One region of the Sinorhizobium sp. BJ1 genome, then DNA from elsewhere that is predicted to be linked to it. Evidence: riboswitches for the same ligand, from Rfam matches in the RefSeq annotation. Region 1 holds a riboswitch; each other region holds the start of a gene.
The links. A riboswitch is a leader RNA that binds a small molecule or an ion and turns the genes downstream of it on or off. The one in region 1 is predicted to bind thiamine pyrophosphate.
Positions count from the first base shown of each region.

Region 2: linked by a shared signal. The riboswitch ahead of thiC (phosphomethylpyrimidine synthase ThiC) and the one ahead of thiD (bifunctional hydroxymethylpyrimidine kinase/phosphomethylpyrimidine kinase) in region 1 are both predicted to bind thiamine pyrophosphate.
Region 3: linked by a shared signal. The riboswitch ahead of thiB (thiamine ABC transporter substrate binding subunit) and the one ahead of thiD (bifunctional hydroxymethylpyrimidine kinase/phosphomethylpyrimidine kinase) in region 1 are both predicted to bind thiamine pyrophosphate.

Region 1 covers NZ_NWTH01000008.1:188,239-198,488, reverse strand. The annotation lists gene CO676_RS14185 (glycosyltransferase family 2 protein) at 1-891, shown strand, start outside; gene CO676_RS14180 (glycosyltransferase family 2 protein) at 888-1,811, shown strand; gene CO676_RS14175 (glycosyltransferase family 2 protein) at 1,808-2,842, shown strand; gene CO676_RS14170 (UTP--glucose-1-phosphate uridylyltransferase) at 2,847-3,752, shown strand; gene CO676_RS14165 (polysaccharide biosynthesis tyrosine autokinase) at 3,883-6,249, shown strand; gene thiD (bifunctional hydroxymethylpyrimidine kinase/phosphomethylpyrimidine kinase) at 6,330-7,148, opposite strand; TPP riboswitch at 7,198-7,300, opposite strand; gene CO676_RS14155 (peroxiredoxin) at 7,521-8,180, shown strand; gene CO676_RS14150 (serine hydrolase) at 8,289-9,296, opposite strand; gene CO676_RS14145 (phosphoribosyltransferase) at 9,401-10,042, opposite strand; gene CO676_RS14140 (CapA family protein) at 10,157-10,250, opposite strand, start outside.
Region 2 covers NZ_NWTH01000010.1:87,343-97,592, forward strand. The annotation lists gene CO676_RS16085 (malonyl-CoA synthase) at 1-879, opposite strand, end outside; gene CO676_RS16090 (malonyl-CoA decarboxylase) at 876-2,297, opposite strand; gene CO676_RS16095 (GntR family transcriptional regulator) at 2,469-3,119, shown strand; gene CO676_RS16100 (thiamine phosphate synthase) at 3,126-3,731, opposite strand; gene CO676_RS16105 (thiazole synthase) at 3,728-4,501, opposite strand; gene thiS (sulfur carrier protein ThiS) at 4,504-4,701, opposite strand; gene thiO (glycine oxidase ThiO) at 4,698-5,672, opposite strand; gene thiC (phosphomethylpyrimidine synthase ThiC) at 5,674-7,506, opposite strand; TPP riboswitch at 7,605-7,716, opposite strand; partial or broken gene CO676_RS16125 (6,7-dimethyl-8-ribityllumazine synthase) at 7,758-8,272, opposite strand; gene CO676_RS16130 (hypothetical protein) at 8,310-8,624, opposite strand; partial or broken gene CO676_RS16135 (AraC family transcriptional regulator) at 8,662-9,135, shown strand; gene CO676_RS16140 (LacI family DNA-binding transcriptional regulator) at 9,308-10,250, opposite strand, start outside.
Region 3 covers NZ_NWTH01000007.1:41,274-51,523, forward strand. The annotation lists gene CO676_RS12195 (beta-ketoacyl-ACP reductase) at 1-181, shown strand, start outside; gene CO676_RS12200 (ABC-F family ATP-binding cassette domain-containing protein) at 322-2,145, opposite strand; gene CO676_RS12205 (thiamine diphosphokinase) at 2,150-2,800, opposite strand; gene CO676_RS12210 (GNAT family N-acetyltransferase) at 2,882-3,364, opposite strand; TPP riboswitch at 3,532-3,646, shown strand; gene thiB (thiamine ABC transporter substrate binding subunit) at 3,696-4,724, shown strand; gene thiP (thiamine/thiamine pyrophosphate ABC transporter permease ThiP) at 4,732-6,357, shown strand; gene thiQ (thiamine ABC transporter ATP-binding protein) at 6,354-7,085, shown strand; gene CO676_RS12230 (M48 family metalloprotease) at 7,418-8,926, shown strand; gene ampC (class C beta-lactamase) at 9,129-10,250, shown strand, end outside.

The DNA.
Region 1 (10,250 bases):
GGCGTCCTCGATGCGAAGGTCGTCATCGCCGACGGCGGCAGTACCGACGGCACGCGCGAGATCGCTCGCCGCCTTTCAGAAGAGGATCCGCGCGTCCTGTTCCTCGACAATCCGAAGCGAATCCAGAGCGCTGCCGTCAATCGGGCCGTCGCCGAGTTGGGGTCCGGGTTCGACTACCTGATCCGCATCGATGCGCATGCGAGCTACCCGGACGATTATTGCGAGCGTCTCGTGGAGGACGCGCTCGCAACCGGAGCCGACTCGGTCGTCGTCGCCATGCAGACCGAAGGTTTCAGCACCTTCCAGAAGGCGACGGCCTACGCCCAGAATTCCAAGCTCGGCAATGGCGGCTCCAAACACCGCACGGGTGCTGCCGGTCACTGGGCCGAGCACGGCCATCATGCCCTGATGCGCATAGCCGCCTTTACGGCGGTCGGGGGGTATGACGAGTCCTTCAGCCACAATGAAGATGCCGAACTGGACTATCGCCTGGCAAAAGCCGGCTACCGCATCTGGATGACCGACAGGACCAGCATGGTCTACTATCCGCGCACCCGGATCGTGCCGCTGTTCAAGCAGTATTTCGGCTATGGCCGCGGCCGGGCGAAGAATATCCTCAAGCACCGCGCCATGCCCGGCCTCCGGCAGATGCTGCCGCTTGGCGTAGCGCCCGTCGCGTTCGGCGCGCTTCTTGCCATCGTCAACTGGGCGGCGATCGTCCCCTTCGGTGTCTGGGCAGCGGCATGCCTCGGCTACGGCGTCTGGATGGCGGTCGGCCAGCGCAACCCCTACGGGCCGCTCGCGGCGATCTCGGCCATGGTCATGCATCTGGCCTGGTCCGCCGGCTTCTGGCGGGAGATTCTCGATGTCCGGCGGCGGGTGGCGGGATGAGCGCGACCCTTCAGATCGACATCGGCATCTGCACGTTCCGGCGGCCCGAACTCGCCGCGACGCTGCGATCGCTCGCGGCAATGACCGTACCCGCAAGGGCCACACTCCGCGTCATTATTGCCGACAACGACGCCACGCCGAGCGCCCGGGCGCTCGTCGAGGAGCTGCGGCCGGAGATGCCGTTCGACATCACCTATCTCCATTGCCCGGCCTCGAACATCTCGATCGCCCGCAACGCCTGTCTCGACAACAGCACCGGCGACCTGCTCGCCTTCATCGACGACGATGAGACCGCCTCGAGCGACTGCCTGGTGCGCCTCCTCGAAGAGGCGCAGGCGACCGGCGCGGACGCAGTTCTCGGCCCGGTCCGGGCCCACTACGCGCCCTCGGCCCCCGCCTGGATGCGCCGTGGCGATTTCCACTCGACATCGCCGGTCTGGGTCAAGGGCGAAATCCGCACCGGCTATACCTGCAACGTCCTGCTCAGGCCCAAGGCTCCGTCGCTCCATGGCCGCCGCTTCAAGCTTTCGCTCGGCCGGAGCGGAGGCGAGGACACGGACTTCTTTACCGGCATGCATGAAGCCGGCGGAACGATCGCCTTTGCCGAAGATGCCTGGGTATATGAGCCGGTGCCGGAAAGCCGGGCCTCGCTTGCCTGGCTTGCCAAGCGCCGTTTCCGCTCCGGCCAGACCCACGGTCGGCTGCTGACGGAAAATGCGCGCGGCGGCCAGCCCCTCAACCTTGCGCTCGCCGCCTCGAAGGCTGCCTTTTGTACATTCGCAGCGGTTCTTTGCCTGCCCTCGCCTGTCCGGCGAAATCGCTATGCGCTGCGTGCCGTCCTGCATGCCGGCGTGATAAGCGGTCTCCTCGGGCATAAGGCGCTCGAGCAATATGGAGCGGCCGAGGTGACCTCCCAATGAGCGCGCCCATCAACGAATCTATGAACGAGCTTACCCCGGACGTCACATTCGTCGTTGCCGCCTACAATGCCGCCGACACGATCACTCGTGCCGTCGCCAGTGCCCTTGCCCAGGAGGGCGTCGCGGTCGAGGTGATCGTCGTCGACGATTGCTCCTCGGATGCGACCGCCGCTCTGGTCACGGCGATCGACGACCCTAGAGTCCGGCTCATTGCGCTCGAACGCAACCGCGGTCCGGGCGGGGCCCGCAATGCCGGCTTCGAGGCGGCACGGGGCCGATGGATCGCCGTTCTCGACTCCGATGACACGGTGCGCCCCGGACGGCTGGCGCGGATGACTGCCCGTGCCGAAGCGACCGGAGCGCAGATCGTCGTCGACAATCTCGACGTGCTGTCGCTCGACGGCAGCAATGTCCGGATGTTCGAAGACGCCGAGCTCGAGGCGCTGCCCGAACTGACGCTGCCGGCCTTTATCGAGTCGAATGTGATTTTCCGCTCCGAACACAATTTCGGCTACATGAAGCCGGTGTTCGAGCGCCGCTTCCTCGCCGAACATGGCCTTTCCTTCGACGAGTCGCTGAGGATCGGCGAAGACTACATCCTGCTTGCATCGGCGCTTGCCTGCGGCGGGCGCTGCGCCGTCGAGCCCTCGACCGGCTACACCTACCACATCCGCGAGGGCTCGATCTCGCGGGTGCTGAAGCTCGAGCACATCGACGCGATGATGGCGGCCGACGAGACGTTCCTGCACCGTTACGCGCTCGATCCGCTGTCGCAAAGGATGCAGCGCATGCGTGCGCGCGGATTTCGTCAAGCGCGCTCGTTTCTTCTCCTCATCGAGCACCTGAAATTGAGATCGTTGGCTGGAGCGCTGAAGGCCGCGCTCGCCGACCCGCTTGCGCTTCGGCATCTCAGGATGCCGATCGCCGCGCGATTGCGCCGCCTGGCGGCGCGGGCGCCGCAACCCGCCCCGATCACGGTGTCGGCTGAACGATCCCCGCTGGGCAATGATCCTCACACAAGCAAAGGATAACAAAATGGACCGCATCAGGACCGTCAGGAAAGCAGTGATCCCGGTCGCAGGAAACGGAACGAGGTTCCTTCCCGCGACAAAGGCCGTGCCGAAGGAAATGTTGACGATCGTCGATCGCCCCGTCGTCCAATACGCGGTCGACGAGGCGCGTCAGGCCGGCATCGAGCACATCGTCTTCGTCACCAGCCGCAACAAGCAGGTGATCGAGGACCATTTCGACGACTCGCCCGAACTTATCTCGTCGCTGTCGCGCTCGGGCAAGAACGCGCAAATCTCCGAGCTCGAAGCCATGTTGCCGGCGGCCGGCTCGGTCAGCTTCACGCGCCAACAGGCGCCGCTCGGCCTTGGCCACGCCGTCTGGTGCGCGCGCGATCTGATCGGCGACGAGCCCTTCGCATTGCTGCTGCCGGATATGGTGTCCTTCGGGGCGCGCGGCTGCATGGCCGGACTCATGGACCTCTATCGCGAGGTCGGCGGCAACGTCGTCGCGGTCGAGCAGTGTGCACCCGAAGAGGCGTCGAAATACGGTATCGTCGGCAAGGGAGAAACCGTGCGCCACGGTTTCTCGGTGTCCGAGATGGTGGAAAAGCCGCCGGCGGGCCACGCGCCGTCCAACTATTATCTCAACGGCCGCTATATCCTGCAGCCGGAGATCTTCTCCATTCTCGCGCACCAGACGCGCGGTGCCGGCAACGAGATCCAGCTGACTGACGGCATGCTGACGCTTTCGGCGTCCCAGTCCTTCCACGCCCATCCCTATGAAGGCCGCACCTTCGACTGCGGCTCGAAGCAGGGCTTCATCGAGGCCAATGTCGCCTTCGCGCTCGCCCGCGCGGATATCGGCGACATCGTGTTCGAATCCGTTCGTGAGATCGTCCTGTCTCACGAAAGCCGCATCCGGGCGGCATAAGCGCAAACCTTCGGCGGCCGAAAACGGCCGCCGAAGCTGCAGCGCCGCGCGTCTGATCAGGCGCGCAAAGGCCGCAGCACTTTGAAAGACTGCATGTTTTTAAGAATATGCAGGAGGACCGGAGAAAAAGATGAACAGAACGGCCCCGATGAAACAGAGAAGTGTACCCTTGAGCGTTGTGCCTCGCGAAGAGCAGTCGGACGGCTTTATCGATCTCGACCGTCTGCTGGCTGTCGTCGTCCGCAGGGCAAGGCTCGTTGCGGCTTTTGTGGTGCTCTTCATTCTGCTGGGGGCCGCGTACCTCTTGTTCGCGACACCATTCTACACCTCGCTGACACAGATCCTCCTCGACGACAACCTGTCGAAATACGCCGAGGAAGAACCGGTGCCGACGAACAGCCAGATGCTCGACACGCAGATTGCCAGCGCGGTCGAGATCCTGAAATCCGGGGAACTTGCGCTGCGCGTGGTCGACAAGCTCAACCTTTCGGAGAACGATACGCTCGTCAATCCGCCCCGATCCCCCGCCACCGTCGTCAAGGATTGGCTGAAGACGGCGACCGGTCTCTTTTCCGGCGGCCCGGGTGTCTCCGAGGAAGCGGCGCGAAACGGTCGCCGGCTGAAGGCCGCCGCCCTCCTGCAGCAATCGCTCTATGTAGAACGCGTCGGCCGCAGTTCGGTGATTGCGCTGTCCTACCGCTCGAGCGATCAGCAGCTTGCTCGAAATGTCGTCAGTACCTATGCCGCCGCCTATCTGACGGACCAGCTGAACGCCAACTTCGAAGCGACGGAACGGGCCTCGGTGTGGCTGCAGGAACGGCTTGCCGATCTTCGGCAGCGCTCGCAGGCGGCCGCTCTCGAGGTCGAACAATTCCGCAGCGCGAACGGGCTGACCGCCGCGCGCGGCGAACTGATGTCCGAACAGCAACTCTCCGATCTAAACAGTCAGTTGATCGTCGCCCAGGCGGACACGGCCAGCGCCTCGGCGCGCTACGAGCAGTTCAAGTCGATCATCGATCAAGGGCAGGACGCCGGCGTCAACAATGCCACCATCTCTCCCAAGGAGGGTGACAATTCGGTGATCCGCGATCTCAGGACGCGTTATCTCGCCATCGGCAAGCGCGAGCAGGAGGTCGCCCAGAATTTCGGCGAGGACCACCCGCAGGCGGTGTCGCTCAGGGCCGAGAAGAGTGACATCGGACGGCAGATCTACCAGGAACTGCAGCAACTGACTGCAAGCTACAAGAACGAGTTCGAAGTCGCGCGCTCGCGCGAGGCCTCGCTGCGCAAGAGCATCGAGGGAATCACCGGCAAAAATTCCGACGCCAGCAAGTCGCTCGTGCAGTTGCGGGAGTTGGAGCAGAAGTCGGCGGCGCTGAAGACGCTCTATGAATCCTATCTCGGCCGCTATGAACAGGCGACCCAGCAGCAGTCCTTCCCGATCGCCAAGGCACGCGTTATTTCCGAGGCCGGCGTCCCGACGGCACCGTCGAGCCCGAAGAAGACCATGACGTTGGCACTTTCGGCCGTGCTCGGCCTGATGGTCGGCGGCGCCTATGCCGCGTTCCTCGAGTTCCGCGAAAGAACCTTCCGTCTCGAGGGTGAAGTGCGTTCCGTGCTCGGGCACCGCTCGCTCGGCTACGTTCCGCTGATCGGCACGCGGACGAAGAAAACGGCAGAGCTGGTACGCGCCCGCTTCGGATCGGACCGGCAGCCGCACGATCCATCCCATGAGGCCACCCCATTCCAGCGTCTCTCTCGCGTCGTGCTCGACGCACCGCGATCCGCCTTCGCGGAAACGTTCCGGAATGCCAAGCTCGCCTGCGATCATATGCTTCCGGGCAACGAGAGCCGCGTCATCGCGATTGTCTCCGCCCTCCCGGACGAGGGCAAGTCGATCGTCGCCGCGAATTTCGCGGCACTCTTGGCCTCGAGCGGCAAGCGGACCCTGCTGATCGACGCCGACATCCGTAAGCCGGGGCTCACCCAGATGATCACGCCCGCCCCGCGCACGGGGTTGGTCGAGACGCTCACGGGAGAGGCGACCTGGCCTGCCGGCATCAAGGTGGATCAGCGTACGAAGCTCGCGATCCTGCCGGCCGGCGGCGGAGCGGCGGATCGCAGGCACCAGAGCAATGAGTTGCTCGCCTCCCCGGCCATGGCGGGGCTCATCGAGAATGCCCGCAACTCCTTCGACTACGTCGTGGTCGATCTCGCCGCCCTTGCTCCCGTCGTCGACGCGAAGGCCTTCACGCCGCTCGCCGACGGCGTCCTCTTCGTCGTCGAATGGGGCCGTACGCCATCGAGGCTCGTTCGGGACCTGCTCAATTCCGAGCCGCAGATCGATGCGAAGGTCCTCGGCGTGATCCTCAACAAGACCGATATGGACGAACTCGAGAAATACAGCGATTTCGGCGGGGCGGAAAAATATCGGCACCGCTACGGCAAGTATTATATCGAGCAGGGTATCACCGACAACCGACACACTGCCGCTTGACCAACGGACAAGTGGCCGTCGGATGGCGGCCGCCATACCTGCGGTCGAGGCGAATGAGCCAGGTAGCGACCTTTACTGCCTCAGCGAGGCCACCATTCATGAAAATGGTGGACTGGTCCCCGCCCCTCTCCGACCTTCAACCTGTCGGCGGCGGAGATCGCCGCGTGCAGATAGGTCTTTGCGGCGCCTGCCGCCTCGGCCAGTGACTGCCCCATGGCAAGACCGGCGGCGATGGCGGCCGAGAGCGTACAGCCGGTGCCGTGATCGTTACGTGTCTCGACGCGCCTGGCGGGGAACCGGATGAGCCCAACGCCATCGAAGAACAGATCGGTGGCGTCGCTGCCCTTCCGATGCCCTCCCTTGATCAACACAGAGCTAGCGCCCGACCTCATCAGCGCTTCGGCCTGGCGGGCCATCTCGGCTTCGTCCTCGGCAATCGGGCGGCCGGTGAGAAGTGCCGCTTCCGGCAGATTGGGCGTGACGACGATGGCCAGTGGCAGAAGCTCCTGCGCGAGCGCGGCCATGGCATCCGGCTGCAGCAACGGGTCGCCGGAGGTTGCAACCATCACCGGGTCGACGACCGCTTTTCTGTCGAAGCGGCGCAATCCTTCGGCGATGGCGATGATGGTCTCCCGGCGCGAGACCATGCCGATCTTGACCGCCTTCACGTCGAGATCGGAAAAGACCGCGTCGATCTGTGCGGCCACGATATCTGGCGAGACGTCCTCGACGGCGATCACACCCTTGGTATTCTGAGCCGTGATCGCCGTAACGACGCTGGCGCCGTAGACGCCAAGGGCCGAAAAGGTCTTGAGATCGGCCTGGATACCGGCCCCGCCGCCCGAATCCGATCCGGCAATCGTGAGGGCGATCGACGGGAAGGCAGAATGAGGCAGCATTGTCGATCTCCCTACGATTGGAGACCCAGGTGAAGGCGAAGACGTCGTGAGGGAAGCCTCTTTCCGTTCCTACGCCGGCATGACCCGGATCAGGTTCAAGGGTCCGGCTCACCGCCGTCTCAGCGCCGCTCGGCGCTCCCCTCGGAATGGCCGCATTCTATGCGGCAGCGGTGCTGCGGTGTCAACGTGGATATCGACTACCGGTGCTTGCGGCCGAGCCTGAAATCGCCAAGGGGAAGATTTTTCTCCGAATCCTAAAAATCACGCTGCGGCTATTTCCCTTAAGGCCCGCGATCGCGCGTTTCCTCCTCGAAAACTCCGTTGTTTGCGCTATCCTTGGCCCCATTCCCGCCGACCCGAAAGGAGCAAGCTATGAGCCTCCGCATCAACGAAACCGCCCCTGATTTCACCGCCGAGACGACGCAGGGTACGATCAATTTCCATGAATGGATCGGCGACGGCTGGGCCGTCCTCTTCTCGCATCCGAAGAATTTCACGCCCGTCTGCACCACCGAACTCGGCGCCATGGCCGGGATCGAAGGCGAATTCCGCAAGCGCGGCGTCAAGATCATCGGCATTTCGGTCGATCCGGTCGACAGCCACGCGAAATGGAAGAACGACATCAAGGTCGCAACCGGCTTCGATGTCGAATATCCGCTGATCGGCGACCGGGATCTGAAGGTCGCCAAGCTCTACGACATGCTGCCGGCCGGCGCCGGCGACACGTCCGAGGGCCGCACCCCGGCCGACAATGCCACCGTGCGCTCGGTCTATGTCATTGGACCGGACAAGAAGATCAAACTGATCCTCACCTATCCGATGACCACCGGCCGCAACTTCAACGAAATCCTGCGCGCCATCGATTCCATCCAGCTCACCGCCAAGCACCAGGTCGCAACGCCGGCAAACTGGAAACAGGGCGAGGACGTCATCATCACGGCGGCCGTATCCAACGAGGACGCAATTCAGCGCTTCGGCTCGTTCGATACCGTACTGCCCTATCTTAGGAAGACCAAGCAGCCGACCGCCTGAGGCTGTTCCGCGCACGCCGGTCGAACCGACAGTCGCGAAAGGCTCGTTCAGCCTTTCGCGACTTCCCGTGATCCAGCCACACGACATCGGCTCGCCGCAGCCGTGGTATCAATCGGTTTTCACCGCGCTTACGATCTCCGCCAGAACGCCATGCAATGCGGCGCGATATCCGTTGCGCGCCGAGGGGCCGCTCTCCTCGGACGTCATGACGACGGTGAGCTTCAGCGCCGGGACGATGTAGAGCATCTGGCCACCGTAGCCCCAGGCGAAGTGGACGGTCTCGCCGCCGATCTGCCGGGCGAACCAGCCATAGCCGTAGGCGTCACCGGAAAAGTAGGAGTTCGTGCGCGGTTGCCACGAAAGATCGATCCAGTCTGCCGGAACGACCTGCCGTCCATCGGCCGTCCGACCGCCTTTGCGGTATAGCTCACCGAAGGCGAGCAGTGATCTTGCGCTCATCGCCATCTGGTTGCCGCCGAGATAGATGCCCTGCGGATCGCGTTCCCAGGCGCCGATCCTGAAGCCCTGAACCGGGCCGAGCCAATCGCGCGCGAGCGCGAGCGTCGACTTGCCGCCAACCTTCGTCAGGATCGCCGAAAGCAGATGCGTGGACGCCGTCGAGTAGAGCATCCGGCCGCCCGGTTCGTCGGCGAAAGGCTGTGCGAGCGCGAAACGGACCCAGTTGCGGCTCGACACCCAACGGCCGTAATTCGGGCCCGACAGGCGGCCAAGTCCGGCCTGCATGGAAAGCAGGTTGCCGATCGTGATGTCGTTGACCCGCGGGTCCGCCGACGAGGGCAGATCTTCCTTCAGAAGCGGCGCGATCTTCTGCTCAGGGCCGTCGAGAAGACCCTTGTCGATCGCGATTCCGACGAGTGCCGAAATGATCGATTTCGATGCGGATTTGATATTGGTAGACTCGCCCGGCGCGTGGCCGCGATAGCCCTGTTCGGCGATTGTTTCACCGTCACGCGCGACGATGACTGTCTTCAGGGGTTTCAGCTCGTCTCGGTCGGCAAGCCCCTTCAGCAGTTCCGGAACCGCAGCGGGCTGTTCGGCCGCAGCGGACGAAAGCGAAAGCAAGAGCCATAGGACGACGGCCATCAACCTGATCATGCTTCCGCACCTAATGCGAACAGGCGGTGAAGTCATCACCTGCGCCCACAACTCACGACGAATTGAAAGGGTTTCTCTCCGCGACCCAGCCCACCCGTCCTGCCTCAGGCACGATGGGTTGCGAGCAAGCCAATGACCTCTTCATCGGTCAACTGCTCGAAATCACGATAGAAGTAGCCGATCGCCCCCAACATCCGCGGCTGAATCGGACACACGACTTCATCCGCCTCCTTCTCCAGCTCGGCGATGGCACTGGGCGATGCGATGGGCACCGCGACGACGATTTTCGCGGGCATCCGCGCCTTGAGCCCGGCGACGGCGGCCCGTATGGTCGCGCCGGTCGCAATCCCGTCATCGACGACGATGGCGATGCGCCCGGCGATCTCCAGCGGTGCGCGGCCGGCGAAGTATCGACGGCGGCGGCGTTCGATCTCGGCGAGCTCCCTCTGACAGATGGCGTCGAACTCGGCGTCCGAAATCCCGGCAAGGCGGATCGTCTCCTCGTTGCGGACGACCGCCGGCCTGCTGCCGTCGATGACCGCGCCCATGGCGAGTTCCGGCTGCCACGGGACGCCGATCTTGCGCACCAACAGGAGATCGAGCGGAGCGCCGAGTTGGTGTGCAATCTCCACCGCAACGGGCACGCCTCCGCGGGGCAGGGCGAGGACGACGGCCTCCTGCCCGCGATAGGCATCTAGGACCTTCGCCAATTCCTTTCCCGCTTCCGAGCGATCCGAGAAACGCACGGGCCGTGTCCCCCTTCCTGTTCGAGTTTCGTGCCGCGCAGCCGGTGTCGAGGCACTGCTGAAGCAGAGATAACCGCGTCGTTCGCTTCGAAGTTCCGGATTTGGCGGCTGTGATCACCGCAAGTTGAGCCGTCCATCGGGGCGCTGCTCTAGGACTGTTCCGAACCGACCGCTCTCACGGGCAAGCGTTTCGCTGATCCATTCCAGG
Region 2 (10,250 bases), on a different contig from region 1:
GTGACCGGTACGCTTCCTGAACTCGACATGTGTTTCGGACAGCAGCGGCGCGGAACCGGAAACGAAGAGGCGCATGTTCGCGACCGCCAGCCGGTCGAGGCGCGGGCTCTGCAGGAGGCGCACGTAGAAGGTCGGAACGCCCATCAGGAGCGTCGCCTGCGGCATCAGCGACAAGACCTCTTCCGGATCGAACTTCGGAAGCAGGAACATCGAGGCGCCGGCAAGCAGCGTTACATTCGTGGCGACAAACAGCCCATGGGTATGAAAGAGCGGCAGGGCATGGATCAGCCGATCGCCGGCGGTCACGCGCCAGCAGTCGCGCAAGGTCATGGCATTCGAGAGCAGGTTGCCGTGAGTGAGCATAGCGCCCTTGGACCGGCCGGTCGTTCCCGACGTATAGAGGATCGCTGCCAGGTCATCGGCGGTGCGCGAGGCATCGACGAAGTCGGCCGGTTCGTCGCGGGCGAGATCGAGCAATGAGCCCTTGCCGTCGGCGTCGAGCGTTTCGACGATGGCGCCGTGAGGCTCTGCGATTGTTCGGACACTCTCCCGGGCCGCCGAGGAAACGACGACCAGGCGCGGCTCGGCGTCGCCGATGAAATAGTCGAGTTCGGCGAGCGTATAGGCGGTGTTCAGCGGCAGATAGACCGCGCCGCTGCGCAGGCAGGCGAGATAGAGGATCAGCGCTTCGGGGCTCTTGTCGACCTGTACCGCGACCCGGTCGCCCGGGCGGATGCCGAGCGTATCGATGGCGCCGGCGATGCGGCTCGATAGGTCGCGCGCGTCCTGATAGGACCAGGTCCGGCCGCCATTGAGCCGGATGAACGGCGCATCGCCGGAAGCGGCCGCCCGCATGGCGTCGAAAAGATGGTTGCTCACTTGCGCCCTCCTCCAATCTTGCCGTTCATGACCTGTGCGAACGGTCGCGAAAGTTCGTTCTTGCCGCCACGGCGGCTGTCCCCGTTTCGGCCGATGAGGCTCTTGACGGCCGGCGATGCCGTCACTTCGCCGCGTTGCGCCAGCGCCTCGTGGTTGGCCTCGATGTCCTCGAGCTTGTAGAGGTAGTTGACCATCAGCCCGTGCGCCTGCTGCATGGCCTTGGCGGAGCGGTCGCCGAGGAAATTCAGCCTGTCCAGCCGGGCCCCGTTGCCGAGGTGGAAGCGGGCGACCGGATCGACGGGACGGCCTTCCGGCGTCCGTTCGACCAGGAAATAATGGGCTGCGAGCCGTAGCAACACACGCTCGACCTCGCTTGCCGTGCTCGCGTCATTAACCCATGCCGGATCATCGAGCAGCACCAGCACATTGCGGTCCTCGTCGGTCAGCAGCGGCTCGGCTTCCGGGCTGCGCGCCTTGGCGAGCCAACGGGCAAAGCCCGGAACCGGTGAAAGCGTGACGAAAGTCCTGAGGCCGGGCAGGTCGCGGCGCAGGTCCTCGACGACCTGCTTGATCAGGAAATTGCCGAACGAGATGCCGCGCAGGCCGTCCTGGCAGTTGGAGATCGAATAGAACACGGCGGTCGTCGCCTGGTCGGGATTGATCTGCTCCCGGCCTTCGTCGAGCACGTCCTTGATGGCGCTTGGGACGGATCGGGTGAGCGCCACTTCGACGAAGACGAGCGGCTCGTCCACCAGTCGCGGGTGGAAGAAGGCAAAGCAGCGCCGGTCGGCCGGCGCCAGGCGACGGCGCAATTCCTCCCAGCCGGCGATCTCGTGCACCGCCTCGTATTTGATGATCTTTTCGAGGATGTGCGCCGGCGTCGTCCAGTCGATCGGGCGCAGCGTCAGGAAGCCCCGATTGAACCAGGAGCCGAACAGATGCGCGAAGTCGGTGTCGACGGCGCGAAATTCCTCGGGGCGCTCCTTCAGCCCAAGCAGTTGCTGACGCATCTGGACGAGCTTGGCCGTGCCGTTCGGCGCCAGGTTCAGCCGGCGCAGAAGCTCCTGGCGGCGCGGTTCCGCCGCCTTGTGAAGCGCGATGATCGCCGTGGGGGTCTTTTCGGCACGGTACCTGTCGACCGCCTTGTCGAGCTTCGCCGTATCGGCACCGAATTTCTCAGAGAACATGTGCAGGAACTGCTGCACGCCGGCACTGTCGAGTTTGCTCCAGCGCTCGAGGATCTCGGCGGCAATGGCCATGCCGGAGGCTTCGCCGCGGCTCGACAGCAGCATTTCGCATAGCGTCGCGAGATCGGCTTCGACCGTGGCATCCGTGGTGCGCGAACCGGCAAACAACAGCTTGCGGCCGCGCTCGGTGATACCCTGGAGCATGTCGCTGAAAAAAGAGGTCCCGGGCATGCCACTCTCCTCCTGCTGCATGGGCGGGACGACCGACTAAGGCCTCCGCATTCGCCAGCGTTCTCATTTCTGAGGCTTGGCAGTATAGTATATAAGGTGACACACTGCGTGCACGACGTCAATCGTCGTGTATACAAGAACTTCAGTGCTGTATTATGAGGTCACGAACGAATGTCCGAGAATGTCGGCCGGTGGCTCCGGGACGAGATCGAGAACGCAATCCTTTCCAATGAGTTCGCCCCTGGCGAACGGCTGGACGAGATGGTTCTGGCCAGCCGCTACGGCGTATCGCGGACGCCGGTTCGCGAGGCGCTGATGCAGCTCAATGCGATCGGCCTCATCGAGATTCGGCCTCGGCGCGGCGCCGTCGTCATCGATCCGGGACCGCACCGCATCTACGAAATGTTCGAGGTCATGGCGGAGCTCGAGGGCCTGGCCGGGTCGCTTGCCGCCCGCCGCCTCGACGAGGGTTCCCGTCAGGCGATCACGGCGGCCCACAAGCGCTGCGAGCAATCAGCCGAGGCCGGCGACAGTGACGCCTACTATTACGACAACGAGGAATTCCATAAGGCGATCTACGCGGCAAGCCGCAGCGACTTCCTCGAGGAGCAATGCATGCAACTGCATCGGCGGCTGCGTCCCTATCGTCGGCTGCAGCTGCGCGTGCGCAATCGCCTCTCGACGTCCTTCTCGGAACATTGCGGCATCGTCGGCGCGATCTTTGCTGGGGATGGGGAAGAGGCCCGCCGGCTGCTGCGGACCCATGTGGGCATCCAGGGCGAAAGGTTCAGCGATCTGGTCGCCAGCATGGCGACCAGATGACGGGGGCTAACGCCAAGCTGCCGTCTTCCGGATCCATTCCGTCGTCCGGCCTTCCGGGTCGGCGTTGAGCGTGATGTCGGTGACGACGGCGGCGCAATCGGCGCCATGGGCAAAGACGCCGTCGATCCGATCCGGATTGAGCCCGCCGATCGCTACAAGCGGCAGCGGCTGGACGCGATCGCGCCAGGCGGAAAGCCGCGCCAGGCCCTGCGGCGCCCATTTCATCTGTTTCAGGATCGTCGGATAGATCGGCCCCAGCGCCACATAGTCCGGCTCGGCGGCGAGCGCCGTTTCGAGTTCCGTCTCGTCATGGGTGCTGACGCCTAGCTTCAGCCCGGCGGCGCGGATCGCGCCGAGATCGGCCTCGGCCAGATCCTCCTGACCGAGATGGACGAAGCCGCAACCTTCCTCGATCGCCAGCCGCCAATAGTCGTTGACGATCAGTTGGCAGCCGTGGGCGGCGCAGACCGATTTGGCAATACGGATCTGGCCGCGGATTTCTTCGTCGCTGGAGTCCTTGATCCTGAGTTGCACGAGCTTGACGCCGAGCGGCACCAGCCGTTCGATCCAGGCGGCACTGTCGACGATGAGATAGAAAGGGTCGAGTTTCACGAGAAGACCGCCTTTCCGATGACGGGGGTCGAAGGGACGGCCATGTCACGCGGCTCCAGCATGCCGGCGCCATGGGCCATGTGTCCTGCCTCAATCGCGCTGGCGAAAGCTTCGGCCATGGCGGCCGGATCGGCGGCCCCGGCAACGGCGGTGTTGAGCAGCACGGCGTCATAGCCGAGCTCCATGACCGTTGTCGCATGCGACGGGCGGCCGATGCCGGCGTCGACGATCAGCGGCACGTCGGCAAACGCGGCGCGCATGGTGCGTAGCGCGGCCAGGTTCCGTGGACCCACGGCGCTGCCGATCGGCGCACACCAGGGCATCAGCACCTTGCAGCCGGCCTCGAGCAGCCGTTCCGCAACGATCAGATCATCGGTCGTATAGGGGAACACCTCAAAGCCTTCGCCGGTGAGGATGCCGGCCGCTTCGACGAGGCCGAAGACATCCGGCTGCAGCGTATCATGATGGCCGATCACCTCGAGCTTGATCCAGTTGGTCGCAAACACGTCGCGCGCCATCTTGGCCGTCAGCACCGCTTCCGACACGGAATGGCAGCCGGCTGTGTTCGGCAGCACGTGAACACCGAGCTCGCGGATGAGCTGGAAAAACGCGCCGCCATTCCTGCCGCCGGCTGACTCGCGGCGCAGCGACACCGTAACGATATCGGTGCCCGAGCGGCGCGCGGCTTCGGCAAGTATGGCCGGGGAGGGGTAGCGGGCGGTGCCGAGCAGCAGTCGCGACCGCACCTCGGTTCCATAGAATTGCGGCATGTTCAGCCTCCCTGCATGGGTGACAGGACCTCGATGCGGTCGCTGTCTTTCAGGAGATGGATTCGGCGATCGGCGCTGTGCACCAGCTCGCCATTGACGGCCGTGGCGAGCCAGTCGCCGTCGTATTCGAGGAAAACGAGCAGTTGGGCCAGGGTGGCCGCCTGGAGTTCGTGCTCCTCGCCATTGACGATGAGCTTCATCGGGCATGTCCTCTCTTCAATTGTCCGCCAACGACCAGCGTCGCGACCTCCTCGGCCAGCGCCGGAGACAGGAGGAAGCCGTGACGGTAGAGCCCGTTGACGGTGATGGTGTTCTTCTGCAGGGAGACGCGCGGCAGGTTGTCGGCAAAAGCCGGGCGCACGCCGGTGCCGGTCTCGACGAGGCGCGCCTCGGCGAAGGCCGGATGCAACGCGTAGGCGGCGTTCAACAGCTCCATCAGCGAACGGGCGGTGATCGGGCCGGCGTCGTCGCTCTCAATCATCGTCGCCCCGCACATGAAGAGCCCGTCGCCGCGCGGCACGACATAGAGCGGGATGCGGGGATGCAGCGTGCGCACCGGACGCGAGAGCGCGACCTCATCCGTATGCAGATAAAGCATTTCGCCGCGAACGCCGCGCAGTCCCGCAGCGTCGCCGATCCTTGCGGCGCCGGTGCAATCGACGGTCAGGTCGAAGTCGCTCTCGTCGATATCGCCGCCGAGCGGGACACCGCGGGCTTCGAGGTCCGCCCTGAGTGTCGAAAGTGCGTGGCGCGGGTCGAGATGCGCTTCCTCCGGAAAGAACAGCGCCTCGCGGAAACGGCCGGCAAGCGCCGGCTCGAGCGCGGCGATTTCCTCCGCCGCGAGCCAGCGGAAACCGAAGGTCCGTGAGGCGAAGCGCCTGAGCTCGCCGCTGTCGCGCGGCGGCGCCACGACAAGCGTGCCGTTGCGATGCACGGAACCGGCGGGAAGGGCGGCTTCCCACCAGTCCACTGCGCCGATGCCGCGCGTGAGGACCGCTTCCTCGGCGCTTTCCCGCTCGCACCAAGGCGCCAGCATGCCGCCTGCATACCAGGAGGCGGCGCCGGCGACGCCCGGAGAGGGCTCCGAAACGGCGATCTCCACGCCGCGCGCGACGAGCGCATGGGCGGCCGCAAGGCCGGCGACGCCGGCCCCTTTGATCAGCACGCGCATTCTACTCTCCGGCGGGTTGGCCGGCACCGTCGAGCGGCATGTAGAGGTCGCCGCCGTCGCGGTATTTCGCCGCCATCGCTTCCAGCCCTTCCTTCTGCGCCTCGGCGCGGATGTCGTGGGAAATCCGCATCGAGCAGAATTTCGGGCCGCACATCGAGCAGAAATGCGCGACCTTGTGCGCCTCCTTCGGAAGCGTCTCGTCATGGAAATTGCGGGCCGTTTCCGGATCGAGCGACAGGTTGAACTGGTCCTCCCAGCGGAACTCGAAGCGGGCGCGCGACAGGGCGTCGTCGCGGATGCGAGCGGCCGGATGGCCCTTGGCGAGATCAGCGGCGTGGGCGGCGATCTTGTAGGTGATGACGCCCACCTTGACGTCGTTGCGGTCCGGCAGTCCCAGATGCTCCTTCGGCGTGACGTAGCAGAGCATGGCGGTGCCGAACCAGCCGATCATCGCCGCGCCGATGCCGGAGGTGATGTGGTCGTAGCCAGGGGCGATGTCGGTCGTCAGCGGCCCTAGCGTGTAGAAGGGCGCCTCGCCGCAGACTTCAAGCTGCTTGTCCATGTTCTCCTTGATCTTGTGCATCGGCACGTGGCCGGGGCCCTCGATCATCACCTGGCAGTCCTTCGCCCAGGCGATCTGCGTCAGTTCGCCGAGCGTTTCGAGCTCCGCGAACTGCGCCGCATCGTTGGCGTCGGCGATCGAGCCGGGGCGCAGCCCGTCGCCGAGCGAGAAGGAGACGTCATAGGCACGGCAGATGTCGCAGATCTCGTCGAAATGCTCGTAGAGGAAGCTTTCGCGATGGTGGTGCAGGCACCACTTGGCCATGATCGAGCCGCCGCGCGAGACGATGCCGGTGACGCGGTTGACGGTCAGCGGAATGTAATGCAGCCGCACGCCGGCATGGATGGTGAAATAGTCGACGCCCTGTTCGGCCTGCTCGATCAGCGTGTCGCGGAAGACCTCCCAGGTCAGGTCCTCGGCGATGCCGTTTACCTTCTCCAGCGCCTGGTAGAGCGGCACCGTGCCGATCGGCACCGGCGAATTGCGGATGATCCAATCACGGATATTGTGGATGTTGCGGCCGGTCGAAAGGTCCATGACCGTGTCAGCGCCCCAGCGCGTCGCCCAGACCATCTTCTCGACTTCCTCGGCCATCGACGAGGTGACGGCGGAATTGCCGATATTGGCGTTGATCTTCACCAGGAAGTTCCGGCCGATGATCATCGGCTCGGATTCCGGATGGTTGATATTGGCCGGAATGATCGCCCGCCCGCTCGCCACTTCCTGGCGGACGAATTCCGCAGTGACGAAATCGGGCACCGCCGCGCCGAAGCTCTCGCCGTCGCGCTGAAGCGTCTCTTTCGCCGCCTTGCGGCCGAGGTTCTCGCGGATGGCGATGAATTCCATCTCCGGCGTGATGATGCCCGCCCGGGCATAGGCAAGCTGCGTGACCGCTTGCCCCGGCCTGGCTCTCAGCGGCTGGTGGCGCAGGGGGAATTCCGCCGTCAGCCGCTCGCCGGTGGCAAAACCGTTGTCCTCCGCCTTGACGGCGCGTCCGTCGTAGCTTTCGACATCGCCGCGAGCAAGAATCCAGTCGCGGCGAAGACGTGGCAGGCCTTGATCGATGCGGATGTCGGCGTCCTCCAGCGTGTAGGGCCCGGAGGCATCATAGACGGTGACCGGCGGCTCGCCGGATGTCGGATGCAGCGCGATCTCGCGCATAGGCACGCGGATATCGGCATGGATCTCTCCCGCCTTGTAGACCTTGCGGGACGCCGGAAGCGGCCCCTGCGTGACCGACGGTGTCGCGGGGTGAGGCTTGAAAACGTTCATCTTGAGGCTCCAAAGTTTTCGCGTTGGAGACCCAGTTCTGAAGCCGGAAGGATGAAAAGACGTATCGCCGATGGATCGTGGGAAATACGGAATCCTGGCATCAAGCGTCTGCACCGTCCCTACGCCAGTATGAACTGGATCAGGTTCAACGGGTCACTGCGCGCTCTAGCAGTATCTCAGCCCCTTGCCGGGACCCCCCTGGTGAATGGACGCCAATAGTCATCGATATCGCCGCGCCGTCAAGACTGTTTTTATCGGAAGGCGGGATCGGCGAGGTCGCGACGGTGGATGCCGCGTTGAAAGTCCGGTCTTGGCCGAGATGCAAGTAGATCGGCCCGGGCTGCGACCATCGCCCGGCAGGCCTGGTCCGCTTCGCGGCCTTTGATCACAAAGGCGGATGTGCGCCTCCGTCTCCTGGAAATTACGAGGCGTCAATACAGCCGACAGAAACGGCACCCCCGTGTCGAGCTGGACGCGCATAATGCCGTCGAGAACGGTTCTGGCAAACGAAATCGTGGCGGTAAATTGCCGCCATCGACCACAAACGCGCAGCCATCGCTTGATATTCGCCGGGCGCCAGCGTTTGAGCCTGGAGCGGGATCTCCAGCGCACCCGGTACGTCGAAGAGATCGACTTCTGTTCGCCGGCCGCCGAGGGCTTCCCATTCATCGACGAAGGCGTTTGCGCTCTGGTCGACGATATCGGCGTGCCAGCGTGCGCGGACAACGGCGACCCTGGTCTGGTTCACCTTTACTGCAATGGTCATGAACTCGTGCCTTTCAGGAGTCGTTTGCGGCCTTGCCTCAGGCTACCGAGATCAGGCGGCCCGGCTTCCGGGCCGCAGCCAGCCCGGCCCGCATCGCGAAGGCGCCCTGGATGACCTGGGTGGCCAGGATCTTCAACTGATCGGCAATTGCGGCGTCGCTCGGTTCTTCGCCTCGCGAGAAACGGCAGGAGGCGCTGTTGATGCCGACACCGAGCGGGGTCGGCCAGCCGCGCAGAGCATGGACGATGGAGCGCAGCGCGACCAGCGTCGTGCCGGCCGCCTGCGGGCCATAGGCGCAGGTAATGCAACCGACCGCGCGCCCGTCGAGATAGACCGCAGGGTCGTTGCGCATGTCTTCGGTGTAGTCGAGCGCGTTCGTGACGAGCTTCGGCCTTACCGCAAGCGTCGCGGCCCGCGCGCGGCCGCTGCCGGCAGCCGCCCCGAACATCGATCAGGCTTCGTCGCTGGCGGCGAAAGACCGTGAAGTCCTGGATCGGATCGACCATCTGTTCGCCGAACAGCAACTGGCCCGTGATGAAAACCTGACCCTGTCGCGGCTGGCGCGGCGCGCCGGGGTGCCGGCCCGGCAGATATCCGGTGCAGTCAACCCGTTGGCGCGCAAGAACGTCTCTCAATATATCAACGATTTCCGAATTGCCGAAGCCTGCCGGCTCCTTCGGGAAACCGACATGTCGGTGACCGCAGCGATGTTCGAATCCGGTTTTCAAACGAAGTCGAACTTCAATCGGGAATTCCGCCGCGTGACCTCCCTCAGCCCGGCTTCCTGGCGCGAGCGAAACCGGGCGTCTTCAATGTGCTCTACAGCGCCACGCGTCTTATCAGGCGCGCAAAGATTGCTGTAGCACTTTGAATTGCTCCATGTTTATCCTTAAATTGGCTGCCATCTGAGCAAGCATGCAGTAGTGCCGGCGCCTGAGGTTGTCGGGGTTTCGCACCACTGCTCACTTCCGAAGCGATGCTTAATTGGGGGAGATGCCCGTCGGCCAGAGGGGTAATTGCCACCCATTTCCGTTGTCAGTTGGAACTTGTCGCCTCCGAAACGGAGGCGCGCGAAATCAGCGTCGTGGGCAGAACAATGTGCCGAGGTTCCGCAGCCTCGCCCTTCATGCGCGCCACCAGGAGCTTCGCCACGGCTTCGCCAAGCCGATAGACGGGCTGGTCGACGACGGTGATCGGCGGGGTCGTGACGCTCGTCCAGTCCGCATCGTGGAAGGTGATCAGCGACACGTCATCGGGGATCCGGAGGGACAGTTCGCGGATCACCTTGAACACTTCCAGGGCGATGAGGCTGTCGGAGGCCAGTATCGCGGTCGGCCGCTCGTGTGAGCCGAGAAGCTCGAGGGCAAGTTTGCGGGTTTCGGCGCGGCCGTTGGCGCCGAGCCGGATCAAACCGGTGGGATCGAGGATCCGCGCCCTTTGGCAGGCAGCGAGGAACCCTTCGATGCGCAGGCGAACCGAGGCCGTGTGAATGTCTTCGATGGTAGCGTAGCGGTGCTCCGGCGTATCGCAGGCGGTGATATAGGCGATCTTGCGGTGACCCCGGCCAATCAACAGCTCTGTCGCCGCCTCTGCCGCCTCACGGTCGTCGACGGTAACCGCGTCGACCGACAGGCCTGGTATGGCGCGGTCCAGAAGCGCCAGCGGCCTTCCGGATCGAACCACGTCCTCGAGATGCGACGTCTCACGAGCGCGCGAGGGCGTGACGATCAGACCGTCGACGCGTTTGGCGAGCAGGGTTTTGACCGCGGCTTTTTCGGCTTCGATGTCCTCGCCGGAGTTTGCGAGGATGACGTTGAACCCGGCGGTTTTGGCAATATCCGCGATGCCGCGTACCGCGGCACTGAAGAACGGGTTCTCGATATCGCCGACGACGACGCCGATCGTCCCCGATCGGCCGGTCGTCATGCTGCGTGCCAGCTCGTTCGGCCTGTAGTCGAGCCTGCGCGCCGCCTGCAGG
Region 3 (10,250 bases), on a different contig from region 1:
GGAGATGGTGCGGGCGGTGCCGGAAAAGGTGCTGAACGAACGAATCATCCCGCAAATCCCGGTCGGCCGCCTCGGCGAACCGGACGAGATCGCCCGCTGCGTCGTGTTCCTGGCGTCTGACGAATCCGGCTTCATCACCGGCTCGACGATATCGGCGAATGGCGGACAGTATTTCGCCTGATCTACAGCGCCTCGCGTCTTTTCAGGCGCACAAAGGTCGCTGCAGTGCTTTGAGTTGCTGCAATTTTTACCCTTGAGTTGGGCTCGACTTCTGGCCCCTCCTCCTTGTGGGGAGGGGTTTTCCCATAAATCGGACCGGCGTCAGCCTTCGAGCTCCTCGCGCAACATTTCAAGCTCCAGCCATTCCTCCTCCATGCGCGTCAGGCCCTCTTTCAGTTTTTCGAGCTCGGCGGCAAGCTTCGCGAAACCGTCCGGATCGCGGGAAAAGAGAGAAGGATCGTGCATCTTCTCTTCGCGCTTGGCGATCTCGGCCTCGGCCTTGGCGATCTCCTTCGGCAGGTTCTCCAGCGCGAATTTCTGCTTGTAGGAGAGTTTCCCCTTGGATTTCGGCTCGGCTGTTTCGACGGGGGCATCGCTCGGCTTGGCCCTCTCGGCTTTCTCGGCCTTGCGCCGCTCCTCGATCGCGCCCTTGCGCTGCGCCATCATGTCGGAATAACCGCCGGCATATTCGATCCAGCGGCCGTCGGGCGCTTCCGGATTGGCGGGCGCAATGGTCGAGGTCACCGTGCGGTCGAGGAAATCGCGGTCGTGGCTGACAAGGATCACCGTTCCGGCAAAGCCGGCGACGATCTCCTGCAGGAGGTCGAGCGTCTCGATGTCGAGGTCGTTGGTCGGTTCGTCGAGGATCAGGAGGTTGGTGGCGCGCGCCAGGATGCGGGCGAGGATCAGCCGGGCTCGCTCGCCGCCGGATAGTTCGCTGATCGGCGTGCGGGCCTGCTCCGGCTGGAAGAGGAATTCCTTCATGTAGCCGGTGACGTGTCGCTGTTCGCCGTTGACGAGAAGCGTCTCGCCGCGCCCGTCGGTCAAGTAATGCGCCAGCGTCTCGTCGAGGTTCAGATCTTCACGCTTCTGGTCGAGCGTGGCGATCTCCAGATTGGTGCCGAGCTTGACGGTGCCTGAGTCCGGTTCGAGCTGCCCGGTCAGGAGCTTGAGCAGCGTCGTCTTGCCGGCGCCGTTTGGCCCGACGAGGCCGATCCGGTCGCCGCGATGGACGCGGATCGAGAAGGGCGCGACGATCGTCCGCTCGCCATAGGCCTTGGTGATCTTCTCCGCCTCGATGACCAGCTTGCCGGATTCCTTGGCGTCGGCGACGGTTGCCTGGATCGTGCCCTGCGGCCCCTTGTGGCCGCGATAGCGCGTCCGCATGTCCTGCAACTCGCCGAGGCGGCGCATGTTGCGCTTGCGCCGCGCCGTGACGCCGTAGCGCAGCCAGTGCTCCTCGCGCTCGATCGCCTTGCCGAGCTTGTGCTGTTCGAGTTCCTCCGCCTCCAGCACCTCATCGCGCCAGGCTTCGAAATGAGCAAAGCCTCGGTCGAGCCGGCGCGACTGGCGGCGATCGAGCCAGACCGTCGCGGTCGAGACCTTCTCGAGAAAACGCCGGTCGTGCGAGATCAGCACGAGGGCCGAGCGGCTGCGGGCGAGCTCGTCTTCCAGCCATTCGATCGTCGGCAGGTCGAGATGGTTGGTCGGCTCGTCGAGAAGCAGGATATCGGGCTCCGGCGCCATGACGCGGGCGAGTGCCGCGCGGCGCGCCTCGCCGCCGGAGAGGCGCTTCGGGTCCTCCTCGCCGGTCAGCCCCAGATGCTGCAGCAGATAGGTGACGCGGTAGTGATCGTCGCCGGGGCCGAGCCCGGCCTCGGCATAGGCCTGCACCGTGTCGAAGCCGTCGAAGTCCGGGGCCTGGTGCAGATAGCGGATGGTTACCGAGGGATGCCGGAAAATCTCGCCGGACTGCGGCTCGACAAGACCGGCGGCCATCTTCATCAGCGTCGATTTGCCCGAGCCGTTGCGGCCGACGAGGCAGATGCGGTCACCCGGCTCGACCTGCAGATTGGCGCCGGCGAGAAGCGGCGTGCCGCCGAAGGTAAGAAGGATGTCGTCAAGCTTCAGGATGGGGGGCGCCAAGGCGTCAGGCTCCGGAAAGATCGTAGGGTCGGGCGAGAACCACCGCCCGGCCGGATTTCAGGGAAAAGCGAACCGGACCTTCCGCGACATTGGAAATCGTCCGGGAGGAGCCGAAAGGCAGTGCGAAGCCGTGGAGCGGGTAGCGGGCGTTTTCGATCGACAGGCCGGTAAGGTCGGTGAAGCCGAGGATCGAGAACAGGCTCCCCTTCGGCAGGTCGATCTCGTGGACCCCCGGCATCAGCGCATGGGCCTCCTCCTCGCCGGAGGTCATGAGCGCGGCGTGTCCCTCTTCCGCCAGCGCCGCGAGTCGCAGGAGGTGCAGGAAGGCATGGTCGCTGCGGGTGCCGCCGAGCGCGCCGGCGAAGATCAACGTCGAGGCGCCCCGCGCAAGCGCCGCCTCGACTGCCAGCTCGCCATCGGTGGCGTTCTTGGCGGCCGGATAGCTTTCCCGCGGGACCTCGGCGTAATCTGCGAACAACGCCTGATCGGTCGAGTCGAAGTCGCCGACCCAGAGCTCCGGTTCCACCCCAAGCGTCTTCGCATGGCGTATGCCGCCATCGGCCGCGATGAAGCGGCTGCCGGAAAGCTGCACCGTAAGCCGCTCCGTGAGGGTGAGCGCGCCGCCGAGAAGAATGGTGAAGGTCGATCGGGTCATGGCACAAGCCCATAGCGCAAAGCGGCGCCCGAGGAAAAGGGCAGAACGTCTTTTCGGGGCGCCCTCTCGTGGCTTGCTGGATCAGGCCTCCCGCGTCCCGTCCGGAGAAAGCATGTCCGCATAGATGCCGGGCGTCGAATCCGGAATCTCCACCGCGCCGACGGCGCGCGCATAGAATTCCGCCGGGCCAACGCCGCCGATGATCGCATAGGCGTAGCCGGCGGCACGCATGGCGAAGAGGCTTTCGAGCAGCAATGCCTCTCCGAGGCCGCGGCCGCGCATCGCTTTGTCGACGCCCGTCGGCCCGAAGAAGCCGAGCGCGGTCACGTCATGACAGGCAAAGCCGGCAAGCTCTCCCTTCCATAGCGCAATATGGATCCGCGTCGGCGTCGCGGAAAAGGCCGCCTCTGCCTCGCCCGCCCAAGGGGCGCCGAATCGTTCCTCGATCCAGGAGACAACGATCCTGCGTTCGGCCGTCAGGGCGCGCCTGATGGTAACGTCGGGGCCGAGTCGGGACCCGCGGCCTTCAGGCAAGGCATAGAGGCGAACCAGCATGTCCGGCATGAAATGACCCCGCTTGGCGAACAAAACGCCGCCGCCGTTGTTTGAACTCAGAGCGCCGGCAAATCCTTCCGGTTTCTCGCAAACCCTTGATAGCGCAGGCGGCGCTCAGGGCCAATGCTTCCGCCGAAACTCCGCTTGCCTTGGCTGCCGCCGAAAGCTAAATCTTAGGCGCTCTAACGGGGTGCCCCGGACCGCTTGCGGTCCGATGGCTGAGAGGCTTCGAGCCAACCCGCGGAACCTGATCCGGCTCATACCGGCGGAGGGATTAGAAGCGATCGGACCGATACGCGCTTTTCCCGTGCAGCATCAACAACAGGGAGAGGTGCCCATCATGTCCAGTTCACTCCATCGCAAGATCCTCGGCCGGCTGGCGATTGCCAGCATCGCTGTCGCCGCATTTTCAGCGAGCGCCGTCGCCGCCGAAAAGACGCTGACGATCTACACCTATGAAAGCTTCATCACCGAATGGGGTCCGGGCGCCAAGGTCGCCAAAGGCTTTGAGAAGACCTGCGCCTGCAAGGTGAATTATGTCGGCGTTGCCGACGGCGTCGAACTCCTGACGCGGCTGAAGCTCGAGGGCGAGGGATCGAAGGCCGACATCGTTCTCGGCCTCGACACCAACCTAGTCGCAGAGGCCAAGGCCACCGGCTATTTTGTCCCGCACGGCCTCGACACGACGAAGCTCAAGGTTCCCGGCGGCTTTTCCGACGACACCTTCGTTCCCTATGACTACGGCCATTTCGCCGTGATCTATGACACCGAAACCCTGAAGAACCCACCGAAGAGCCTCAAGAACCTGGTCGAAGGCGATCCGGCCCAGAAGATCGTCATTGAGGACCCGCGTACCTCGACGCCCGGCCTCGGCCTGCTTCTCTGGGTCAAATCCGTTTACGGCGACAAGGCCGGCGAGGCCTGGGCGAAGCTCAGCGAACGCGTGCTGACGGTGACCCCCGGCTGGTCGGAAGCCTATGGCCTGTTCACCAAGGGCGAGGCGCCAATGGTCCTCTCCTACACCACCTCGCCCGCCTACCACATGGTGGCGGAAGGAACCGACCGGTATCAGGCAGCCCCCTTCGCCGAGGGCCACTACATCCAGATCGAAGTGGCCGGCGTAACGAGGAACAGCAAGGAACCGGAACTCGCCCGCAAGTTCCTCTCCTTCATGACCGGCCCGGAATTCCAGTCGATCATCCCGACGACCAACTGGATGATGCCGGTCGGTTCCACCAACGAGCCTCTGCCCGAGGCCTTCGGCAAGCTCGTCAATCCGGAAAAGACCTTCCTGATGCCGTCCGAAGAGGTTGCCGCCAACCGAAAGGCCTGGATCGACGAATGGCTGGCGGCGATGAGCAAGAACTGAGGCCGGCTTGTTCGACGCCGCCGAAAACAGGATGACAATCGCCGCCGCGGCTTTCTGCCTCGGCGGCATCCTGCTCTTCGTCGGTCTGGCAGGCGCCGCGCTGCTCGCGCAGTCCGGCGACGGCGGCGCCAACGGCCTGTTCGACGCCTATATCTGGCGCGTCACCCGCTTCACGCTGCTGCAGGCAGGTCTCTCGACGGGCCTGTCGATTCTCTTCGCCATACCCGTCGCACGCGCCCTGGCGCGCCGGGCATCCTTCCCCGGCCGGATCTGGATGCTGCGGCTAATGGCCTTGCCGCTCGGCCTGCCGGCACTTGTTGCGGCGCTCGGCCTGATCGAGGTCTGGGGTCGGCAGGGCTTCCTGAACAACGTTCTCGCGGCGACAGGATTGCAGCAGCCGATCAGTGTCTACGGCCTGTTCGGCATCCTGCTTGCGCATGTCTTCTTCAACATGCCGCTTGCGGCCCGGCTGATGCATGCCGGCCTCGAACGCATCCCAGGCGAATACTGGCGCAGCTCCGCCAATCTCGGCATGGGCTCGCTTGCCGTTTTCCGCTTCGTCGAATGGCCGGCGCTCCGGGGTCTGCTGCCGGGCATTGCCGGCCTCATATTCATGCTCTGCGCCACCAGCTTCACGCTGGTGCTGACGCTTGGCGGCGGCCCGGCTGCAAGCACGGTCGAGGTGGCCATCTACCAGGCGCTGCGCTTCGATTTCGACCCACCCCGGGCTATCGCCCTTTCCGGCCTGCAGGTCGTTCTGACGGGCACGCTGCTTGTCGCCCTTAAATTTCTCGCCCCGCCCCCCGAGGAAGGCGAGACGAGCGGCAGGGCGACCCGACGGTTCGATGGTCTGAGTCGGCTTTCGCGCCTTGCCGACGGGGCCTGGCTGGTGCTCGCCCTCGTCTTCGTCGGCCTGCCCTTCGTCGCCATCGCGACGTCCGGATTGCAGGCCGATCTCACCCGCCTCGTCGGCGAGCCGGCGTTCCATCGGGCACTCACCACCAGCGCCGCCATTGCCCTTCCGTCCGCCACCATTTCCGTCGTCATGGCCGTCCTGATGATCCGTGCGCAGCGGCTGCTCCTCGCGCGACGACGCCCTCAAGTGCCGGCCCGCCTGTTTGCCGGTGCGATCGGTGCCAGCACCTCCTTGATCCTGCTCGCCCCGCCCGTGGTGCTTGGCGCCGGCTGGTTCCTGCTCGTCCGGCCCTTCGGCGACGTCGCGCGCTTTGCCCCGTTTCTCGTCATCGCCATCAATGCGCTGATGGCGCTGCCATTCGTTCACCGCGTCCTCGCCCCGGCGATGGCGACCCATGCCGCGCGCACCGAGCGCCTTGCGTCCAGCCTCGGCATCCGGAGCTTGCATCGCCTGCGATGGATCGATTGGCCGGTGCTGCGCAAACCTCTGTTGATGGCATTCTCCTTCGCGCTCGCGCTGTCGCTCGGCGATCTTGGCGCTGTCGCCCTCTTCGGTTCGCAGGATCTCGCGACGCTGCCCTGGCTGCTCTATAGCCGGATGGGCAGCTACCGCACCGCCGACGCGGCCGGGCTCGCCCTGGTGCTTGGCCTCATCTGCCTCGTTCTGACCATGCTCGGCACGGCAGGAGAGAAGCCAGCACAAGGACGAAGCGCATGAGTTCGCTCGCCCTGTCGCTCAAGGACGTCAAGGTTCGCTTCGAAACGACGGCGCTGGCATTCGATTGCGCGGTTCCGGCCGGACAGATCGTCGCCGTTATTGGCGCCTCGGGCTCGGGAAAATCGACGCTTTTCAATGTCATTGCCGGCTTCGAGACGCCGGAGGCAGGCGAAGTGCGGATCCTCGGCGAGGACATGGCCGGGCGCATGCCCGTCGAGCGACCGATCTCCATCATCTTCCAGGAAAACAATCTCTTCGCTCATCTCGATGTCGCGACGAATGTCGGCTTCGGGATCAGCCCCTCTCTCCGCCTCGACTCATCCGACCGCGGCAGGATCGAGGAGGCGCTGGCGCGGGTCGGGCTCGCCGGCTTCGGCAGGAGGTTGCCGCCGACGCTTTCCGGCGGCGAGCGCCAGCGGGTGGCGCTTGCCCGCGCGCTGGTGCGGCATCGGCCGCTGTTGCTGCTCGATGAGCCTTTCGCCGCACTCGACCCCGGCATGCGCGCAGAGATGCGCGCGTTGCTGAGCGACCTGCATGGCGAGGAAGGCAACACCATCCTGATGATCACGCATCATCCCGATGACGTGAAGAGCCTCGCCGATAGCGTGCTTTTCCTCGACCAGGGGCGTATCGTCGCCCATGACGCCCTGGATCGTTTTCTTGCACGGCGGGACCTGGCGGCGATCAACCGGTTTCTCGGCAACGACGAGATCGGGTGGGACGAATGAGCGTCACCCGCCTGCCATGGCAATCGACCGGGGGAACGCGGCAGTATTTTTGGACAATGTCCGGTTCGCCACAATTTGACCGCCCCGGCGTGCGACGCGCGGAACGTCCGGCCGGATATGCGCGTTACTCGCGCATCCGTTGCTGTGATACCACGGGGCAACTATTTCTACGGGGATCAGCTAGGCAGGCGGCGCTTAAATCGATACAGCATGGTCATGGCTGAGAAACCTGCGCCAGCGCCCTTATGCGGCTGAAATAGTAGGATTTTTCGACGCTGGCGACTGTTGGCTCATGAGCGCAGGGCGCCTCGGCGGATGGAACGGGCTGAGGAATGGCAAGGCACACAGTCACAAGAGGCTGGTTTCCGAAGCGGCGTGGCGTGGCACCGCGCGCTCTGGTTGCATTGTCCTCGTTGAGCCTTCTTTCCGGCTGCCAGTCGATTATCGAGCAGACCTACGAGCCGGCCGTCTCGCCCTCGTCCAATCCGCAGATCGTCGAGGAGGTGCAGAAGAACGATCCGCGCGCCCAACTCGGCGCGCGCGAGCATCCGCGCATCGTCGCGAGCTATGGCGGCGAATACAAGGACGCCAAGACGGAACGGCTGGTCGCCCGCATCACCGGCGCGCTGACGGCGGTTTCGGAAAACCCGCAGCAATCCTACCGCATCACCATCCTCAACTCCCCGGCGATCAATGCCTTTGCGTTGCCGGGCGGATACCTTTACGTCACACGCGGCCTGCTGGCGCTTGCCAACGACGCCTCGGAAGTGGCCGCCGTGCTTTCGCACGAAATGGCGCATGTCACCGCCAATCACGGCATCCAGCGCCAGCAGCGCGAGGAGGCCGAGGTCATCGCCAGTCGCGTCGTCTCGGAAGTGCTGTCCTCCAACCTTGCCGGCAAGCAGGCGCTGGCCCGCGGCAAGCTGCGACTTGCGGCCTTTTCGCGCAACCAGGAACTGCAGGCCGACGTGATCGGGGTCAGGATGCTCGGCGAAGCCGGCTACGACCCCTATGCCGCCGCGCGCTTCCTCGATTCGATGGCCGCCTATAGCCGCTTCAGTGCGGTCGATCCGGAAGCGGACCAGAGCCTCGATTTCCTGTCGAGCCACCCGAACGCGCCGCAGCGCGTCGAACTCGCCCGCCGGCACGCCCGCGCCTTCGGCCCCGAAGGGACGAGCGGCGACCGCGGCCGTGACTACTATCTCGCCGGCATCGACGGGCTGCTCTATGGCGACAGCCCGCAGGAGGGCTATGTGCGTGGCCAGACCTTCCTGCACGGCCAGCTCGGCATACGCTTCGACGTGCCGCAAGGCTTCCAGATCGACAACAAGGCCGAAGCGGTGCTCGCCACGGGTCCGGGCGAAGTCGCCATCCGCTTCGACGGCATTGCCGACAATGCCGGCCGCAAACTGACCGACTACATTGCCAGCGGCTGGGTGACCGGTCTGCAGCCGGACACCATTCGACCCATTGCCGTCAACGGCCTCGAAGCCGCGACGGCGCGGGCCTCCGCCGATCGCTGGGATTTCGACGTGACCGTCATCCGCATCGGCGACCGAATTTACCGGTTCCTGACCGCGGTTCCCAAGGGATCGGCGGCGCTTGAACCGACGGCGAGCCAGCTGCGCAGTTCCTTCCGCCGCATGTCGCCGAACGAAATCCAGGCCTTGAAGCCGCTGCGCATCAGGGTGGCCACCGTGCGGCCGGGCGACACGAGCGCCACATTGGCAGCGCGAATGATGGGAACGGACCGAAAGCTCGACCTCTTCCGGCTGATCAACGCAATGCAGGTCACCTCCACCGTCAGACCGGGCGACAAGGTGAAGATCATCTCCGAATAGGTGATCCCGTCTCCATCGGCTCGGCCGGCGCTCTTCCTCGTCCTCTATGCAACGCGTCTCACCGGCCGTCTTGCTGCCGCGCCGTGCGTTTTTTCCGAGGGATAAAATCTCACACTTCGAATTGCCGCATGTTTCTCCTTATATCGACTTCGATTCGAAGAATGATGCAGTAGACACGGTTACTCGAGGGGATGATCCAGCCATGAGAAATATTCGCCTGAGGACGCTTGGAGTTCTCGCCGCCGCCTCTCTGTTCTGCGGCGCCTCAAGCCAGGCGACCGCCAGCGATAGCCCAGGACATATCGAACGCGTCGTTGACGAGGCGATCCGCCCGATCATGGAGGAATACGACGTTCCCGGAATGGCCGTCGCAGTCACGGTGCAGGGGAGGAGATACGTTTTGAACTACGGAGTCGCCTCGAAGGAGAGCGGACAGAAGGTCGACGATGAGACGCTTTTCGAGATCGGCTCGATCAGCAAGACTTTTACGGCGACTCTGGCGTCCTATGGGGAAGCGCGTGGGGCCCTGTCTCTCTCCGATAGCGCCAGCAAGCACCTGCCCGCACTCTCCGGAAGCAGCTTCGACAGGATCAGCCTTCTCGATCTCGCCACCTATACGGCAGGCGGCCTGCCTTTGCAGTTTCCGGCTTCCGTCACCGACCAGAAAGAGATGATCGGCTATTTCAAAGGCTGGCAGCCGAGCTACCCCGGGGGTGGCCATCGGCTCTATTCGAACCCCAGCATCGGCCTGTTCGGCTACCTCGCCGCCAAAAGCATGGGCGAGCCGTTCGACGCTTTGATGGAGAAGACGCTTTTCCCGGCGCTTGGCCTGACTCAAACCCATATCAGCGTTCCCGAGGACCGGATGGGCGACTATGCCCATGGCTATTCGAAAGCTGGCAAGCCCGTCCGGGTAAGTCCCGGCGTCCTCGATTCGGAAGCCTATGGCGTAAAGACCACTGCCGCCGATTTGATCCGTTTTGTCGAGGCAAACATAGAAGGCGCGGAGTTGGACGACACACTCCAGCGCGCGATCGCGGCAACGCACAGCGGTTACTTCAGGGTCGGCGACATGACCCAGGGACTCGGATGGGAGATGTATGCCTATCCGGCCGATCTCGAGCGGCTGCTGGCGGGGAACTCGCCTGAGGTCAGTTTCAAGCCGAACAAGGTAACGAGACTGGATCCGCCGCTGCCGCCTCGGGACGACGTGCTGATCAATAAGACCGGCTCGACAAGCGGATTCGGCGCCTATGCCGCCTTTGTTCCCGCCGAGCAGATCGGCATCGTCATCCTGGCCAACAGGAACTACCCCATTCCAGCC